4 regions of the Streptomyces sp. NPDC056169 genome follow, and region 3 is predicted to be linked to each of the others. Evidence: riboswitches for the same ligand, from Rfam matches in the RefSeq annotation. Region 3 holds a riboswitch; each other region holds the start of a gene.
What was found. Region 3 has a riboswitch for cobalamin ahead of metE (5-methyltetrahydropteroyltriglutamate--homocysteine S-methyltransferase). Riboswitches for the same ligand answer to the same signal wherever they lie in the genome.
Positions count from the first base shown of each region.

Region 1: it holds a riboswitch for cobalamin, as region 3 does, so the genes downstream of both, ACFC0G_RS16075 (energy-coupling factor ABC transporter permease) here and metE (5-methyltetrahydropteroyltriglutamate--homocysteine S-methyltransferase) in region 3, are expected to answer to the same signal.
Region 2: it holds a riboswitch for cobalamin, as region 3 does, so the genes downstream of both, ACFC0G_RS38625 (ABC transporter substrate-binding protein) here and metE (5-methyltetrahydropteroyltriglutamate--homocysteine S-methyltransferase) in region 3, are expected to answer to the same signal.
Region 4: it holds a riboswitch for cobalamin, as region 3 does, so the genes downstream of both, ACFC0G_RS10560 (ribonucleoside-diphosphate reductase subunit alpha) here and metE (5-methyltetrahydropteroyltriglutamate--homocysteine S-methyltransferase) in region 3, are expected to answer to the same signal.

Region 1 is NZ_JBHJUO010000009.1:4,945-9,107, forward strand. It holds gene dhaK (dihydroxyacetone kinase subunit DhaK) at 1-210, shown strand, start outside; gene dhaL (dihydroxyacetone kinase subunit DhaL) at 266-886, shown strand; gene ACFC0G_RS16055 (PTS-dependent dihydroxyacetone kinase phosphotransferase subunit DhaM) at 883-1,296, shown strand; gene ACFC0G_RS16060 (ArsR/SmtB family transcription factor) at 1,355-1,657, shown strand; gene ACFC0G_RS16065 (VOC family protein) at 1,654-2,046, shown strand; gene ACFC0G_RS16070 (RidA family protein) at 2,087-2,545, opposite strand; cobalamin riboswitch at 2,588-2,795, shown strand; gene ACFC0G_RS16075 (energy-coupling factor ABC transporter permease) at 2,824-3,522, shown strand; gene ACFC0G_RS16080 (energy-coupling factor ABC transporter substrate-binding protein) at 3,531-3,998, shown strand; gene cbiQ (cobalt ECF transporter T component CbiQ) at 4,005-4,163, shown strand, end outside.
Region 2 is NZ_JBHJUO010000039.1:17,950-22,112, forward strand. It holds gene ACFC0G_RS38615 (APC family permease) at 50-1,879, shown strand; gene ACFC0G_RS38620 (cold-shock protein) at 2,024-2,230, shown strand; cobalamin riboswitch at 2,266-2,473, shown strand; gene ACFC0G_RS38625 (ABC transporter substrate-binding protein) at 2,540-3,604, shown strand; gene ACFC0G_RS38630 (FecCD family ABC transporter permease) at 3,745-4,163, shown strand, end outside.
Region 3 is NZ_JBHJUO010000018.1:139,076-143,238, reverse strand. It holds gene ACFC0G_RS28800 (Lrp/AsnC family transcriptional regulator) at 1-292, shown strand, start outside; gene ACFC0G_RS28795 (hypothetical protein) at 486-1,391, shown strand; cobalamin riboswitch at 1,498-1,718, shown strand; gene metE (5-methyltetrahydropteroyltriglutamate--homocysteine S-methyltransferase) at 1,885-4,163, shown strand, end outside.
Region 4 is NZ_JBHJUO010000005.1:349,985-354,147, reverse strand. It holds gene ACFC0G_RS10560 (ribonucleoside-diphosphate reductase subunit alpha) at 1-1,987, opposite strand, end outside; cobalamin riboswitch at 2,119-2,259, opposite strand; gene ACFC0G_RS10555 (GNAT family N-acetyltransferase) at 2,296-2,796, opposite strand; gene mctP (monocarboxylate uptake permease MctP) at 2,879-4,163, opposite strand, start outside.

The DNA of each region.
Region 1 (4,163 bases), on a different contig from region 3:
ACGCCGCTGCTCGAACTGTACGGATTCAACGCCGAGGTGCAGCGGGTACTGGCCGAGCGCCACATCCCGGTGGCCCGGACGCTCGTCGGGAACTACGTGACCTCGCTCGACATGGCCGGCTGCTCGGTGACCCTCTGCCAGGTGGACGAGGAGCTGCTGCGCCTGTGGGACGCGCCGGTGCAGACGCCCGCGCTCCGCTGGGGCCGGTGACGGGACGGGTGGGAGCGGGTAGGGCGAGGGAATGGGAGTGGGAGTGGGAGACGGTATGAGTGAGACGTTCGGTGCGGAGTTTCTGGTGCGGTGGCTGGAGGCCGTGGCCGGGGCCGTGGACCGTGAGGCCGATCGGCTCACCGAACTGGACTCGGCGATCGGCGACGCCGACCACGGTGTCAATCTGAAGCGCGGGTTCACGGCCGTGGCGGAGCTGCTGGCGAAGGAGCCGCCCGCGACGCCCGGCGCGGTGCTCGTCGCCGCCGGACGGCAGCTGATCTCCACGGTGGGCGGGGCCTCGGGGCCGCTGTACGGGACGCTGCTGCGCCGTACGGGCAAGGCGCTGGGCGAGGACGAGCGCGTCGGCAGGGAGCAGCTGGCGGAGGCGTTCGGCGTCGGTGTGGCCGCCGTGTCCCAGCTGGGCGGCGCGCAGGTGGGGGACAAGACGATGCTGGACGCGCTCGTCCCGGCCGTGGAGGGGCTGCGGAGCTCGTTCGCGGCGGCGCGCGCGGCGGCCGAGGAGGGCGCCCTCGCGACCGTACCCCTCCAGGCCCGCAAGGGGAGGGCCAGCTATCTCGGCGAGCGGTCGATCGGGCACCAGGATCCGGGGGCGACATCGTCGGCGCTGCTCTTCGCGGAGCTCGCCGGGACGGCCCGGTCGGAGGGGGCGGCATGAGCGCGGCGGCGGCGCCGGTCGGCATCGTGCTGGTCTCGCACAGCGCGGATGTGGCGGCCTCGGTGGCGGCACTGGCGCAGGGCCTCGCGGGCGGCGGCGCGACCACGCCGATCCAGCCGGCGGGCGGGCTCCCCGACGGCGGCCTGGGGACGAGCGCCGAGCTGATCTGCGAGGCGGCGAAGGCCGTCGACGGCGGCGCCGGGGTGGCGCTCCTGGTCGACCTGGGCAGCGCGGTCCTGACCGTGAAGGCGCTGCTCGACGAGGGCGACGAGCTGCCGGAGCGTGCCCGGCTGGTCGACGCGCCGTTCGTCGAGGGCGCGGTCGCGGCCCTGGTGACGGCGAGTGCGGGCGGGGATCTCGACGCGGTGGCCGCGGCGGCCTCGGAGGCGTACGCCTATCGCAAGCGGTGAGGGGGGTCTCGGCCGGGTCGACTTGATAGGCAAGTGAACAGTTGCCTATCCTGGGGTGGTGGCCGACGACCTTTTCAAAGCCCTGGCCGACCCCACCCGCCGCACGATCCTCGACGAGCTCGCGGAGAAGTCCGGACAGACACTGTTCGAGATCTGCTCGCGGCTGAGCATGAAGCATCAGCTCGGCATCTCGCGCCAGGGGGTCTCCCAGCACCTGACGGTGCTGGAGGCCGCCGGGCTCGTCGAGACCAGGCGGGAGGGCCGCTACAAGTTCCACGACCTGAACACGGCCCCCCTGCGGCACATCACCGAGCGGTGGCCCGTGCCCGACACCCCAGGACCGGAGAAGAGCACCCCATGAAGATCCATCTGACCAGCGTCTTCGTCGACGACCAGGCCAAGGCCGAGCGTTTCTACACCGAGATCCTCGGCTTCGTGAAGAAGCACGACGTCCCGCTGGGCGAGACGGACCGGTGGCTGACGGTCGTCTCGCCCGACGAGCCCGCCGGCACCGAACTCCTCCTGGAGCCCGCCGGCCACCCGGCCGTCAAGCCCTACCGCGACACGCTCGTCCAGGACGGCATCCCGCTGGCCCAGTTCGCGGTCGACGACGTGCGGGCGGAGTACGAGCGCCTGACCGGCCTCGGCGTCCGCTTCACCCAGGAGCCCCTGGAGATGGGCCCCGTCACCACCGCCGTCTTCGACGACACCTGCGGCAACCTCATCCAGATCGCGACGAAGCCGCAGTAGTCCCAGCGGCCGGCCCTCCCGGGCGTCACCCTCCTGGACGTCAGTCGAGGTCGGGGCCGGCGTCGAAGCTGGAGTCGAGGTCGGCGTCGAGGTCGGCGTCGAGGTCGGCGTCGAGCACGGCGTCGACCTCGATCTCGACGAGCCATTCGGGGTCGATGAAACGCGAGACCTCGACGAAGGTCGTGACCGGCCGCACCTCCGCGAACCGCTCGCCGTGGGCGCGCGCGGCCTCCTTCCAGCGGGTCACGTCGGTGAGCATGATCCGCGTCCGCACGACGTCCTCCGCCGACGCCCCCGCGGCCTTCAGCGCCGCCTCGGCGATATCCAGACACCTGACGGTCTGCCCGTACACGTCGCCGGGCGCGACGGTGGCCCCGTCGTCCCCGATGGGCGCCGTCCCCGCGACCGCCACGTGCGCGCCCTTGCGCACGGCCCGGGAGAACCCGATCTGCGGTTCGAGCGGTGAGCCGGAACTGACCGTCTGTCGGACATTCCCCATCGGTCCGTACCCCTTCGCGTTGTGATGCACCTGATCAACGCACTAGTGTCGCAGGGCCTTGGTGTACGGGAAACCGGTGAAGTACCGGTGCGGCCCTCGCCACTGTGATCGGGAGTTCCGGCTCCACACCCGAGGGAGACGCCCCCGGGCAAGCCACTGCACCGCTGCGGGCGACCGCCGCGGCGTGGGAAGGCGGAGTCGGGACGTATGACCGTCAGCCAGGAGACCGGCCAGGGTGCGTTGTCCATCCACGAGGTGCTGGAGAGGGTCTCCCGACCATGCATATAGCCGAGGGGTATCTGCCCCCCGCTCACGCCGCCGCCTGGGGCGTCGCGGCCGCTCCGTTCATCGTCCACGGGGTCCGCGCGCTCACCCGCGAGGTGCGGTCCAACCCCGAGTCCACCCTGCTGCTCGGCGCCGCCGGCGCCTTCACGTTCGTCCTGTCCGCGCTCAAGCTCCCTTCCGTGACGGGCAGTTGCTCGCATCCGACGGGTACGGGCCTGGGCGCGATCCTCTTCCGGCCGCCGATCATGGCGGTCCTCGGGACGATCACTCTGCTCTTCCAGGCCTTGCTGCTCGCCCACGGCGGGCTCACCACGCTGGGCGCCAACGCCTTCTCGATGGCGATCGTCGGGCCCTGGGCGGGGTACGGGACCTATCTGCTGGTGCGCCGGTTCGGCGCGCCGCTGATGGTCGCCGTCTTCTTCGGCGCGTTCGTCGCCGATCTGTCGACGTACTGCGTCACGAGCGTGCAGCTCGCGCTGGCCTTCCCCGACCAGGGCAGCGGCGTGCTGGGCGCCCTGGCCAAGTTCGGTTCCATCTTCGCCGTGACGCAGATTCCGCTCGCGGTGAGCGAGGGCCTGCTCACCGTGCTCGTGATGCGGCTGCTCACGCAGTCCAGCAAGGGCGAGTTGACCCGGCTGGGCGTGCTGGGCAGGCCCGGCGCCGAACGACCCGAGGAGGCGACCGCGCGATGAGCGTCACCATGAGCCGGAACACGAAGATCAACGCGCTGCTGCTGCTCGTCGTCGCCGCGCTCGCGGTGCTGCCGCTCGCGCTGGGGCTCGGCGACCACAAGGAGGAGCCGTTCACCGGGGCGGACGCGGAGGCGGAGACCGCGATCACGGAGCTCCAGCCGGAGTACGAACCGTGGTTCAGCCCCCTGTACGAACCGCCGTCCGGGGAGATCGAGTCGGCGCTGTTCGCCCTCCAGGCCGCGCTCGGCGCCGGTGTCCTCGCGTACTACTTCGGCGTACGGCGCGGTCGCCGGCAGGGCGAGGCCCGCGCCCTGGCGGCGCAGACCGAGGGAACGGCGGCACAGCCTGCGGAGGCAGGAGTGGAGGCGCGGCCCGGGGAGTCGGCAGCACCCGGGGAGGCGGCGGCGCCCGGGGAGGCTGCAGCCGTATCGGCGGCCGGCTCCGGCTCCGGCGCCGTCGAAGGCAAGGGCGCGTAGCCGCCCATGCTGCCGATCGACGCGGCGGCGCACAGCAGTCGCTGGCGCCGCCGCCATCCCGCCGAGAAGGCCCTGCTCGGCTTCGGGCTCACACTCTGCGCGGTGTGTCTGCCGCCGTGGCCGGGCGCGGTGCTCGTCGCGGCGGCCACGCTCGCGGTCCTGCTC
Region 2 (4,163 bases), on a different contig from region 3:
CACGCTGAGCGGACCAGCAACGACGTCCGCCGCGTGGAGGAAAAGACACATGGCCGTCCTGACCACCGAGAACGGTGCCGCGCCCACCGCGGAGGACCCCCCGGATACCGGTGACCGACACAAGCTGACGGCCCTGACGGGGCTCGCCGCGCTCTCGCTCGACGCGATGGCCTCCGTCGCCTACGGCCCCGAGGCGATCGTCCTGGTCCTCGCGGCCGCCGGCGGCTACGGGCTCGGCTTCACCCTCCCCGTCACCCTCGCCATCGCCGGCCTGCTGGCCGTCCTCGTGGCCTCGTACCGGCAGGTCATCGCCGCCTTCCCGGACGGCGGCGGATCGTACGCGGTCGCCAAGGCGTACCTCGGCCGCCGCACCAGCCTGGTTGCCGCCGGCTCCCTGGTCCTGGACTACGTCCTGAACGTGGCCGTCGCCGTCACCGCCGGCGTCGCCGCCCTGACCTCCGCCTTCCCCGGCCTCCACGACGACCGGCTCGCGATCTGCCTCGGCGTCCTCGTCCTGATCACCGGCGTCAACCTGCGCGGGATCGTCGACTCCGCGCGGGCGTTCATCGCCCCCACCGCGGTGTTCATCGGCGCGATCATGATCCTGATCGTCGTCGGCCTCTTCCGTGACGCCCCGGTCTCCACGGCCGCGTCCGCCGGCCACGCCTCCGTGCTCGCCGACGACGCCACGACGGTCGGCGCCCTGCTCCTCCTGAAGGCCTTCGCCTCCGGCTGCTCCGCCCTCACCGGCGTCGAGGCCCTCGCCAACGCCGTCCCGTCGTTCCGCGCCCCCGCCGCCAAACGGGCGATGCGCGCGGAGGTCGCGCTCGGCGCGCTCCTCGGCGTGATGCTGATCGGCCTCTCCGTACTGATCTCCCGCTTCGGTCTCCGGCCGGTCGAGGGCGTCACCGTCCTCGCCCAGCTGGCCGACGCCTCCCTCGGGCACAACTGGGCCTTCTACGTCGTCCAGTTCGCCACCATGGTGCTCCTCGCGCTCTCCGCGAACACCTCCTTCGGCGGGCTGCCCGTCCTGCTGAAGCTGCTGGCCCGCGACGACTACCTGCCGCACGTCTTCGGCCTCAAGGCCGACCGCCAGGTCCACCGCCACGGCGTCGTCTGGCTCGCCGTCGTCTCCGCCGGTCTGCTGGTCTTCTCCGGCGGCGACACCAACACCCTCGTCCCGCTCTTCGCGATCGGCGTCTTCGTCGGCTTCACCCTCGCGCAGACCGGCATGGTCCTGCACTGGCGCGCGACCCGGCAGTGGGGCAGGGCCGCGCTCAACGGCCTCGGCGCCGTCCTCACCGGCGTCTCCGCGATCGTCGTCACCGCCACCAAGTTCCACGACGGGGCCTGGCTGATCGTGATCGCCCTCCCGGCCCTCGTCCTCGCCTTCGAGGCCGTCCACCGTGCCTACGGCAGGATCGGCGAGCGGCTCGGCGTCGGCCGCGTCCCCGAGCCGCCGCACCGCGCGCGCTCCCTCGTCCTGGTCCCGGTCTCGTCCCTGACCCGGCTCACCAGCGAGGCCCTGACCGCCGCGGTCTCCCTCGGGGACGAGGTCCGGGCGGTCACCGTCTGCCACCCGGACGCGGAGGACCGGGAGGCCACGGAGGCCCTGGAGCGCGACTGGGCCCTGTGGAACCCGGGCGTCCCCCTCGTCCGGCTCCCCTCCGAGCGCCGCACGCTCGGGCGCCCGATCACCGCGTACGTCCACGGACTCCGGAAGGCCGAGCCCGACACCCGGATCACCGTCCTGATCCCGGAGGCCGAACCGGAACGGCTGTGGCAGCGGCCCCTCCAGAACCGGCGCGGCGCCCTCGTCGCCCGGGCCGTCCGCCGGGACACCGATGCCGTCGTCTGCCGCCTCCGCTACACCGTGTAGAGCGCCGAGCGGAGCACGAGTAGGCGGCGCGCGGAGTACCGCGCGGACGCGTCCCGCGACGGGCGAAGCACGGGCGGACGGGGTAGATCTCCCCTGAGAGGCGCGTCTGAGAGGTACGTCGCCGGTGACGACAGGGAGGCCGCCGTGGAAGGCAGAAGCAAAGGGTTCGTCCACTCCTTCAACCGTCTCGGCGGGTACGGCTTCGTCGTCCCCGTGGGCTCCGAGGAACAGGTGTACTTCAGCGCGGCGGACATCGAGGGAGAGGCCCAGTCGCTCTCCGAGGGCCAGCAGGTCACCTTCGTGCTCGTCCTCGGCGACGGCCGCTTCGAGGCGAAGGAGCTGCGCCTCTGACCTGGCCCGCGACCGGAGGTGCGACAGGTCGCCGGTGGTACTGTGCCGAGGCCAGTCGCACCTTTGTGCTCACCCGAACGGGCGAGCGTACGGGTCAGGGAATCCGGTGGGAATCCGGAGCTGACGCGCAGCGGTGAGGGCGACGGGCGGAGCATCGGCCACTGGGCGGCGGAACAGGCCCGGGAAGGCGCTCCGTCCGGCTGACCCCGAGTCCGAAGACCTGCTGGCGGCCCCGGCGTCACGCCGTCGACCGGGGAGCACCCGTACGACAGGCTCCGCGTATGAGCCGTGGACGCAGAGGAATGCTCCGTGCCGTTCGCACACCACCCCGTCCGCTCCGCCGCGCTGCTCCTCGCCGGCACCCTCGCCCTGCTCCTGACCGCGACGGGATGCGGCGGCGGACCCGCCGGGACCACGTCGGGGAAGGGCCGGGGCGCGGAGCCCGCGGCCGGCTATCCCGTGACGCTCGACAACTGCGGTGAGCGCGTACGGATCGACCGCCCGCCGCGGCGGGCCGTCGCCCTCGACCAGGGCGCCGCCGAGATCCTGCTCTCCCTCGGCCTGGCCGACCGCATGGTCGGCACCGCGACCTGGACCGACCCCGTTCTCAAGGGACTTGAGAAGCAGAACGCGAAGGTGCCGCGCCTCGCCGACCGCTACCCCTCCTTCGAGAAGGTGCTCGACACCGAACCCGACTTCGCCGCCGCCTCGTTCGGGTACACCCTCGGCAAGGGCGGGGTGGCCCCCCGCGAGCAGTTCGCGAAGCTCGGCGTCCCCACCTACCTCTCGCCGACCGACTGCGCCGGCAAGGACAACAGCGGCGACGGCGACGGCGTCCGCACCCGGACGCTCACCATGGAGACCGTCCACGGCGAGATCCGGGACCTGGCCCGGGTGTTCGGGGTGCCGGAGCGCGGCGAGAAGCTCGTCGCCGAGCTCAAGGGCCGGGTGGCGAAGGCCGCTTCGGCGGGCGACTTCACGGACGTCTCCGTCCTCTACTGGTTCGCCAACGCCGAGTCCCCCTACATGGCGGGCTGTTGCGGCGCGCCCGGCGTCGTCACCCGCGCGCTCGGCGTGAAGAACGTCTTCGACGACACGCGCGAGGAGTGGCCCCAGATCAACTGGGAGACCGTCGCGGACCGCGACCCCGACGTGCTCGTGATCGGCGATCTGACCCGCCGGTCGCAGTCGGCCGAGAGCGCCGCGAAGAAGATCGCGTTCCTGGAGTCCGACCCGGTCACCAGGAACATGACGGCGGTGAAGCGGAAGCGGTACGTGCTCCTCAGCGGCCAGGCGATGAACCCCACGATCCGTACCGTCGAGGGCGTCGAGAAGGTGGCCGCCGCGCTCCGCTCGTACGGACTCGCCAAGTGACCCTCCCCGGACCGGCCAAGACGTCACGCGGGGGAGGCACGCGACCTGGGGGCGCTGCGCGACCCGAGAGCGGTGCGCGGCCCCAGAGCGATGCGCGGCCCCGTGGCCGTGGTCGTGGTCGTGGGCGGCCTGTCGGCCGCGTGGTGGCGGACGGTGGTCGGGCGGTGCTGTGGGTCCTGGCCGGGCTCGCCGTCCTCTGCGCGTCGATCGCCGTGGCGATCACGATCGGGCCGGCGGACCTCCGCGTCGGCGAGGTCCGGTCCGTCGTCACCGCCCACCTGACCGGGGGCGTCTCGGACCTGTCCCCGATCCGGGACGGGATCGTCTGGAACCTGCGCCTGCCCCGCACCCTCCTCGCGGCCGTCTGCGGCGCCGGACTCGCCGTGTGCGGGACGGTGATGCAGTCCCTCCTGCGCAACCCGCTCGCCGACCCCTTCGTCCTCGGCGTCTCCTCCGGCGCCTCGACCGGCGCCGTCCTGGTCGTCGTCCTCGGCGTCGGCGGGGGAGTCCTCTCCGTCACCGGCGGCGCGTTCCTCGGGGCGGTCTGCTCCTTCGCGCT
Region 3 (4,163 bases):
GGAGCGGACCGGCTATCCGGTGCTCGCGGTGGTGCGGCTGAAGTACCCGGGGACCCGGCACGAGCCGCTGCGCCGGCTGCTCGGTGAGCGCCCGGAGTACCTGGAGTGCCTGCGGACCACGGGTGACGACTGCTACGTCCTGAAGGTGGCGGCCACGTCGATGTCCCATCTGGAGGAGCTCGTCGACGCGCTGGCGCAGTTCGGGAGCACGACCACGAACCTGGTCCTCAGCCGGACGCTGCCGTTCCGCGGGCCGGGCGAACCTCGTACGGACGCCCGTCCGGCCCGGTGAGAGGTCTCGGGGACTGAGGGGGCGCGCACCTACCGCCCACGCGCCCCTTGTCCGACCGCGCGCTCCGGCGAACGGAGCAACGGGCGCTGGGGCCGCCCGTACCAAGATCCATAGCCTGACGTCCGGCGCGTGATCTCGCGTCTGTCGGACAGAGAAGGCAAGCGACTCCGTGAAACTTTCGATGTTGCAGCGCATGGCCTGGCTCACCGCGGCGACCGCGCTGCTGACGACGCTGGGCTCCGCCCCCGCCGGGGCCGCCGGAGAGTGGCAGAAGGTCGGTGGCGACGTCCTCAGCGGTGTCAGCGGTCTCGCGTACGAGGGCCGTACCGACGACGGCACCGGCGTGCAGGTCCTGGTCGTCCATGACAACAAGCGGTCCGGGCAACAGCGGCTGTCCCGGATCACCCATCGGGAGGGTTCCGACACCGTCGCGCCGCTCACCTGGGACGGGCCGGAGCCGGTCGACCTGGAGGCCATCGAGGCCGTCCCGGGGATGCCGGGCGAGTACCTGGCACTCACCAGCCGCGGAGTCCTGTTCCGCCTGAAGGTCGCCGGCTCGACGGCGACGGTCGTCGACTACACGCCGCTGCCGGCGATCGGCGAGGGCGACGACTTCGAGAGCTTCGCGCTCGTCGCCCAGAACGGAAAGCTCGCCGCCCTGTGGGCGGACCGGGGCGCCGGCCCCGGCCGTCCCGCCACCCTGTACGCGGCGCCGCTGACGTTCGCCGCGTGGGGGCAGCCGCTGTTCGGGGCGGTGACGAGCCGGACCTACCGGGCCGCACACCCCGCCGACGACGGTGCACGGCACATCTCCGACATCGCGGTGACCGCCGCCGGCAGGCTCGTCGTGGGGTCGGCGGCGGACGCCGGCGACGACGGCCCGTTCGACTCGGCGGTGAGCGACGCCGGCCGGGTGACGATCTCGGCGACGGGCCGGGTACGGGTCGCGCTCGCGGCCTCCCCGACCGTGCTCGGGACGTACCCCCAGTACAAGGTCGAGGCGGTGGAGTGCCTGCCCGAGTCCGCGGACACGCTGCTCGGCACCGACGACGAGAACCTCGGCGGCTTCGTCCGGACCGAGTCCTTCTGCGGCGCCTGACCCCGACACGCACGCACGCACACGCACGTACGACCCGACATGACGGACTCCGGGGCCCGGTGGCGCTCCGGAGTCCCGTCGCGTGCGAACAACCGGACGACCAGGCTAGGCTGCGGGTGCAGCTGGTTCGCCCCGTCAGCCGGACGGGATGCGTCGTAAGAGGGAACCCGGTGGGAATCCGGGACTGCCCCGCAGCGGTGAGCGGGAACGACCGCCGTCATCAGCACTGGACCCGGGACGGGTCTGGGAAGCGACGGCCACTAGGAGTCCTCCCCCGTGAGGACGTGCCCGCGAGTCCGAAGACCTGCCCGTTGCCCGCACGCGGACGATTCCGCGCGCGGACATTCCGGTGACCTCGTGGGCGGGTCGGCGTACAGAGCGAGAAGGACGACCGCGTCGCACCGCGCCGGGTCGCGCCGTCCGTTCCGTCACCCCTTCGCGTCCGCGTCCCGTCTCCGGGATCTCAGGGATTCATCTCGCGAAGGAGATCTCCGTGACCACCAAGTCCGCAGCCGCGGCAGCGCAGTCCACCCTGTACGGCTACCCCCGCCAAGGGCCCGACCGGGAACTGAAGAAGGCCGTCGAGGGGTACTGGAAGGGCCGCGTCACCGCCGACGCCCTCCGGAGCACCGCCGCCGACCTGCGCGCCACCACCTGGCGGCAGCTGGCCGCCGCCGGCATCACCGAGGTCCCCACCGGCGACTTCTCGTACTACGACCACGTCCTCGACACCACCGTCATGGTGGGCGCGATCCCCGAGCGCCACCGGGCGGCCGTCGCCGCGGATCCGCTCGACGGGTACTTCGCCATGGCGCGCGGCACCCAGGACGTCGCACCGCTGGAGATGACCAAGTGGTTCGACACCAACTACCACTATCTCGTCCCGGAGTTGGGGCCCGGCACGGTCTTCTCCACCGACTCCTCCCAGCAGGTCACCGCGCTCCGCGAGGCCCTCGCCCTGGGCCTCGCCGCCCGGCCCGTCCTGATCGGCCCCGTCACCTACCTGCTGCTCGCCAAGCCGGCGCCCGGCGTGGCCGCCGACTTCGATCCGCTCACCCTCCTCGACCGGCTGCTCCCGGTGTACGCCGAGGTCCTCGCCGACCTGCGGGCGGCGGGCGCGGACTGGATCCAGCTCGACGAGCCCGCGCTCGTCCAGGACCGCACCCCGGCGGAACTGAACGCCGCCACCCGCGCCTACCGCGACCTCGGCGGGCTCACGGACCGGCCCAAGCTCCTGGTCGCCTCCTACTTCGACCGACTCGGCGACGCCCTCCCGGTGTTGGCCAAGGCGCCGGTCGAGGGGCTCGCGCTCGACTTCACGGAGCGGGCGGCCGCCAACCTCGACGCGCTCGCCGCCGCCGGCGGCCTGCCGGGCAAGCGGCTCGTCGCCGGTGTGGTCAACGGCCGCAACATCTGGGTCAACGACCTCGCGGCGTCGCTCACCACCCTCGGCACCCTCCTCGGCCTCGCCGACCGCGTCGACGTGGCGGGCTCCTGCTCCCTGCTGCACGTCCCGCTCGACGCGGCGGCCGAACGCGAGATCGATCCGCAGATCCTGCGCTGGCTCGCCTTCGCCCGCCAGAAGACCGCCGAGGTCGTGACCCTGACGAAGGGCCTGTCACAGGGCACCGGGGCCATCACCGCCGAGCTCGCCGCCAACCGCGCCGACCTCGCCTCGCGGGCCGGCTCCCCCATCACCCGCGACCCGGCCGTCCGTTCCCGCGCCGCCGCCGTCACCGCCTCCGACACCCGGCGCCCCCAGCCGTACGCCGAACGGGCCGCCGCCCAACACGCCACCCTCCGGCTTCCGTTGCTCCCCAGTACGACCATCGGCTCGTTCCCGCAGACCGCGGAGCTGCGGACCGCCCGGGCCGACCTGCGGGCCGGCCGGATCGACACCGCCGGGTACGAGGAGCGCATCAGGTCCGAGATCCAGGAAGTGATCTCCTTCCAGGAGAAGACCGGCCTCGACGTCCTGGTCCACGGCGAGCCCGAACGCAACGACATGGTCCAGTACTTCGCCGAACAGCTCACGGGCTACCTCGCCACGCGGCACGGCTGGGTCCAGTCCTACGGCACCCGCTACGTCCGGCCGCCGGTCCTCGCCGGCGACATCTCCCGGCCGGCGCCGATGACGGTCCGCTGGACGGCGTACGCCCGGTCCCTCACCGCCAAGCCCGTCAAGGGCATGCTCACCGGACCCGTCACCATGCTCGCCTGGTCCTTCGTCCGTGACGACCAGCCGCTCGCCGACACCGCCCGCCAGGTCGCTCTCGCCCTGCGGGACGAGGTGAACGACCTGGAGGCGGCGGGCACTTCGGTCATCCAGGTGGACGAGCCGGCCCTCCGCGAGACCCTGCCGCTCCGCGCGGCCGACCACGACGCCTACCTGGACTGGGCGACGGAGGCGTTCCGCCTCACGACCGCCGGGGTGCGCGCGGAGACCCAGATCCACACCCACATGTGCTACGCCGAGTTCGGCGACGTCGTCCAGGCCATCGACGACCTCGACGCCGACGTCATCAGCCTGGAGGCCGCCCGCTCGCACATGCAGGTCGCCCGGGAACTCGCCGCCCACGGCTACCCGCGCGAGGCGGGACCCGGTGTCTACGACATCCACTCCCCGCGCGTCCCGAGTGCCCACGAGGCCGCCGAGCTGCTCCGTACCGGCCTCAGGGCCATCCCCGCCGAGCGGCTGTGGGTCAATCCCGACTGCGGCCTGAAGACCCGCGGCTGGCCCGAGACCCGGGCCGCACTGGAGAACCTGGTCGA
Region 4 (4,163 bases), on a different contig from region 3:
GCGCGTCCCGGGTCTGGGCGTCCCACACGCCGAGCCGCTTCAGCTCGTCGACGAGGTACGAGTTGACCTGGAGGAACTCGCCCGACAGCGTCTCGCGCTTGAAGAGGTTGGAGACCTGCGGCTCGATGCACTCGTAGACGCCCGCGATCGAGGCGATGGTCGCCGTCGGCGCGATCGCCAGGAGCAGGCTGTTGCGCATGCCGACCGCGGCGATCCGCTCGCGCAGGGCCGCCCAGCGCTCCGGCCAGTTGAGCTCGACGTCGTAGTGGTCCGGGTGCAGGACACCGCGGGCCGTGCGCGTCTTGTCCCAGGCCGGGACGGGGCCGCTGCGCTCGGCGAGGTCGGCGGAGGCCTCGTACGCGGCGAGCATGATCCGCTCGGCGATACGGGTGGACAGCGCGCGCGCCTCGGGGGAGTCGAACGGCAGCTTCAGCTGGAAGAAGACGTCCTGGAGGCCCATCGCGCCCAGGCCCACCGGCCGCCAGCGGGCGTTGGAACGCCCGGCCTGCTCGGTCGGGTAGAAGTTGATGTCGACGACCCGGTCGAGGAAGGTGACGGCCGTGCGGACGGTCGCGTCGAGCCGCTCCCAGTCGATGTCCTGGGTCGAAACGTCCACGAACGCGCCGAGGTTGACCGAGCCCAGGTTGCAGACCGCGGTCTCGCCGTCGTCCGTGACCTCCAGGATCTCCGTGCAGAGGTTGGAGGAGTGGACGGTGTGGCCGGGCTCGGCGGTCTGGTTGGCCGTCCGGTTCGAGGCGTCCTTGAAGGTCATCCAGCCGTTGCCGGTCTGGGCCAGGGTCCGCATCATCCGGCCGTACAGGTCGCGGGCCGGCATCGTCTTGCGGGCCAGGCCCTTCGCCTCGGCGGCGCGGTAGGCGGCGTCGAACTCCTCGCCCCACAGGTCGACGAGCTCGGGCACGTCCGCCGGGGAGAAGAGCGACCAGTCGGCGTCGGCGTTGACGCGGCGCATGAACTCGTCCGGGATCCAGTGCGCCAGGTTCAGGTTGTGCGTACGGCGCTGGTCCTCGCCCGTGTTGTCGCGGAGCTCCAGGAACTCCTCGATGTCCGCGTGCCAGGTCTCCAGGTAGACGGCGGCGGCGCCCTTGCGGCGGCCGCCCTGGTTCACGGCGGCGACGGAGGCGTCGAGGGTCTTCAGGAACGGGACGATGCCGTTGGAGTGCCCGTTGGTGCCGCGGATGAGGGAACCGCGGGCGCGGATGCGGGAGTAGGAGAGCCCGATGCCGCCGGCGTGCTTCGAGAGGCGCGCGACCTGGTGGTAGCGGTCGTAGATGGAGTCCAGCTCGTCCTGCGGGGAGTCGAGGAGGTAGCAGGAGGACATCTGCGGGTGGCGGGTGCCGGAGTTGAAGAGCGTGGGGGAGGACGGCAGGTAGTCCAGGCGGCTCATCAGGCCGTACAGCGCGCCGACCTCGTCGAGCGCGCGGACGCTCTCGTCCTCGGCGAGGCCGCAGGCGACGCGGAGCATGAAGTGCTGCGGGGTCTCGATCACCTTGCGGGTGATCGGGTGGCGCAGCAGGTAGCGCGAGAAGAGGGTGCGCAGACCGAAGTAGCCGAAGCGGTCGTCGGCGGTCTGGTCGATGGTCGCGTCGAGGCGGTCCGCGTGCCGCGCGACGAAGTCGGCGGTGCGGTCGGCGATCAGGCCCTCGCGGTGGCCGACGGCCACGGAGGCCGAGAAGCAGACCGCGCCCTGGCCGGCGGCCTCTTCGGCGATGGTGATCGTCAGGAGCCGGGCGGCGAGCCGGGAGTAGGCCGGGTCCTCGGAGATCAGACCGGCGGCCGCCTCGGTGGCCAGCTCGCGCAGTTCCGCCTCGTCCGACGTGGCGCTGCGGCCGCGGAGCGCGGCGGCGGCGATCTTGCCGGGGTCGGTGTCGGGGAGGTCGGCGGTGAGATCGGTCAGGGTCCGCAGCAGCACGGTGCCGGGTCCGTCGCTCTCGATCGCCGTGGCCGGATCGGCGGGCGCGATGGTCACGTGGGGGCTCTCCCTCGCTCGGCTCGGGGCCGCGGCGGGGGAAGGCGGGCAGGCGGGCATCCGTACACAGGACGCGCCGCGTCCACCGGCCCACTCCGCGAGGCCCGGACGTCAGTGACACCCGGAACGGCTGGACCGGGTGTGCTGTCGGCAGGTCCTCGGACTCACTTCGTACGAATCAACACGAAGCACACCGTTGCGGGACAGTTCCGGATTCGCGCCGGATTTCCCTGCGTCGACAGCGAGGACGAGCATACATGTGGGGGGCGCTGCTCGCAGAACCCCCCACATGTTGTGTCGTCCGTGTGTCAGAACTCCAGGGCGTAGGTCCGCAGCTGGTGGCCGGGAATCGGTTCCCAGTCCCGCTCGGGGGTGCGGACGAAGCCCATCCGCTCGTAGATCCGGTGCGCCGAGACCATCTTCGCGTCGGTGGAGAGCACGAGCCGCGCGCACCCCGGCAGGGCCCGTGCGCGGTCCGCACAGGCGCGGACGAGGGCCTCTCCGACGCCCCTGCCGCGGGCCTCCGGAGCGACCGCGAGCATCCGGAACTCGGCCTCGCCGGCGACGGCGATGTCCGCCCACGGGGTGGAGCCGGGGGCGAAGGTCACCCCGCCGATGATCCGGTCGTCCTCGTCGGCGGCGACGAGCACCTCGGCCTCGCGGGCCCGCCGGGCCGTGTCCTTCAGTACGTCCAGGTAGAAGTCGTCCTCGCCGTACAGCAGCAGCCCGTCGTTCAGGTATGTCAGCCCGGTGAGTTCCCCGAGCTCCTCGTGTTCCTCGGGCCGTACCGCCCTGATCGTGAAGTCCATGGGGGCAGTGTGCCCCGGGGGTACGGGAAGGGGCCCGGGATTTCCTGGCGGAGATCCCGGGCCCCTGTGTCGTACCGCGAGGTCAGTGCGCTCCGGCGCCGACCTTCGGGTCCGCCTGCGGGTCCGGCTTCGGCTTCGCCGCGCGGGCCGGCGCGTCGACCGTGTAGTCCGACGGGGAGGTCTCGTCGACGCCCTCGGGGGCCTTCAGGGCCTTGAGGACGAAGGTCAGGACGACCGTGACGACGACGTTGAGGACGAACGCGGTGAGGCCGATGTAGCCGATCTCGCCGATGCCCGGGATCTCGGCGGAGGAGCCGCCGAAGTGCTTCTGCGTCGGGCTGGCGACGCCGTACGCGGCGACCGTGCCGTAGACCATGCCGACGGCCCAGCCGGCGAGCAGCGCCCAGCGGTGGAACCAGCGGGTGAAGAGGCCGCCGACCAGCGCCGGGAAGGTCTGGAGGATCCAGATCCCGCCGAGCAGCTGGAAGTTGATGGCGACCGTCTTGTCCATGGTGAGGACGAAGGCCAGCGCGCCGACCTTCACCAAGAGCGAGACCAGCTTGGAGACCTTGGTCTCCTGGGCCGGGGTCGCGTCCGGCTTGATGAAGTCCTTGTAGATGTTGCGGGTGAAGAGGTTGGCCGCGGCGATCGACATGATCGCGGCCGGGACGAGCGCGCCGATGCCGATCGCGGCGAACGCGACGCCCGCGAACCAGTCCGGGAACATGGTCTCGAAGAGCTGCGGGATGGCGAGCTGGCCGTTCTTGACCTGGATCCCGGCGGCGATCGCCATGAAGCCGAGCAGCGCGAGCAGGCCCAGCATCAGCGAGTACAGCGGCAGGATCGTGGTGTTGCGGCGGATGACCTCACGGCTCCGCGACGACAGGGTCGCCGTGATGGAGTGCGGGTACATGAAGAGCGCGAGCGCCGAGCCGAGCGCCAGCGTCGCGTACGTCCACTGCCCGGCCTCGCCGGGGACGAGCGCGCCGCGCGGCTTGCCGGTCGCCGGGTTGGTCTGCCCGTACGCCTCGCCCGCCTTGGCGAAGATCTCGTCGAAGCCGCCGAGCTTGATCGGGATGTAGATGATCGCCACCGCGATGACGATGTAGATCAGGGTGTCCTTGACGAACGCGATGAGCGCGGGGGCGCGCAGGCCCGAGGAGTACGTGTACGCCGCGAGGACACCGAAGGCGATGAGCAGCGGCAGGTCCTTGATGAACCAGTGGGTGGTCTCGCCGCCGCCGACGCCCATCACGTCCAGGACGGCCTGGATGCCGACGAGCTGGAGCGCGATGTACGGCATGGTGGCGAGGATGCCGGTGACGGCCACCGCGAGCGAGAGGCCCTTGGAGTCCCAGCGGCCGCGC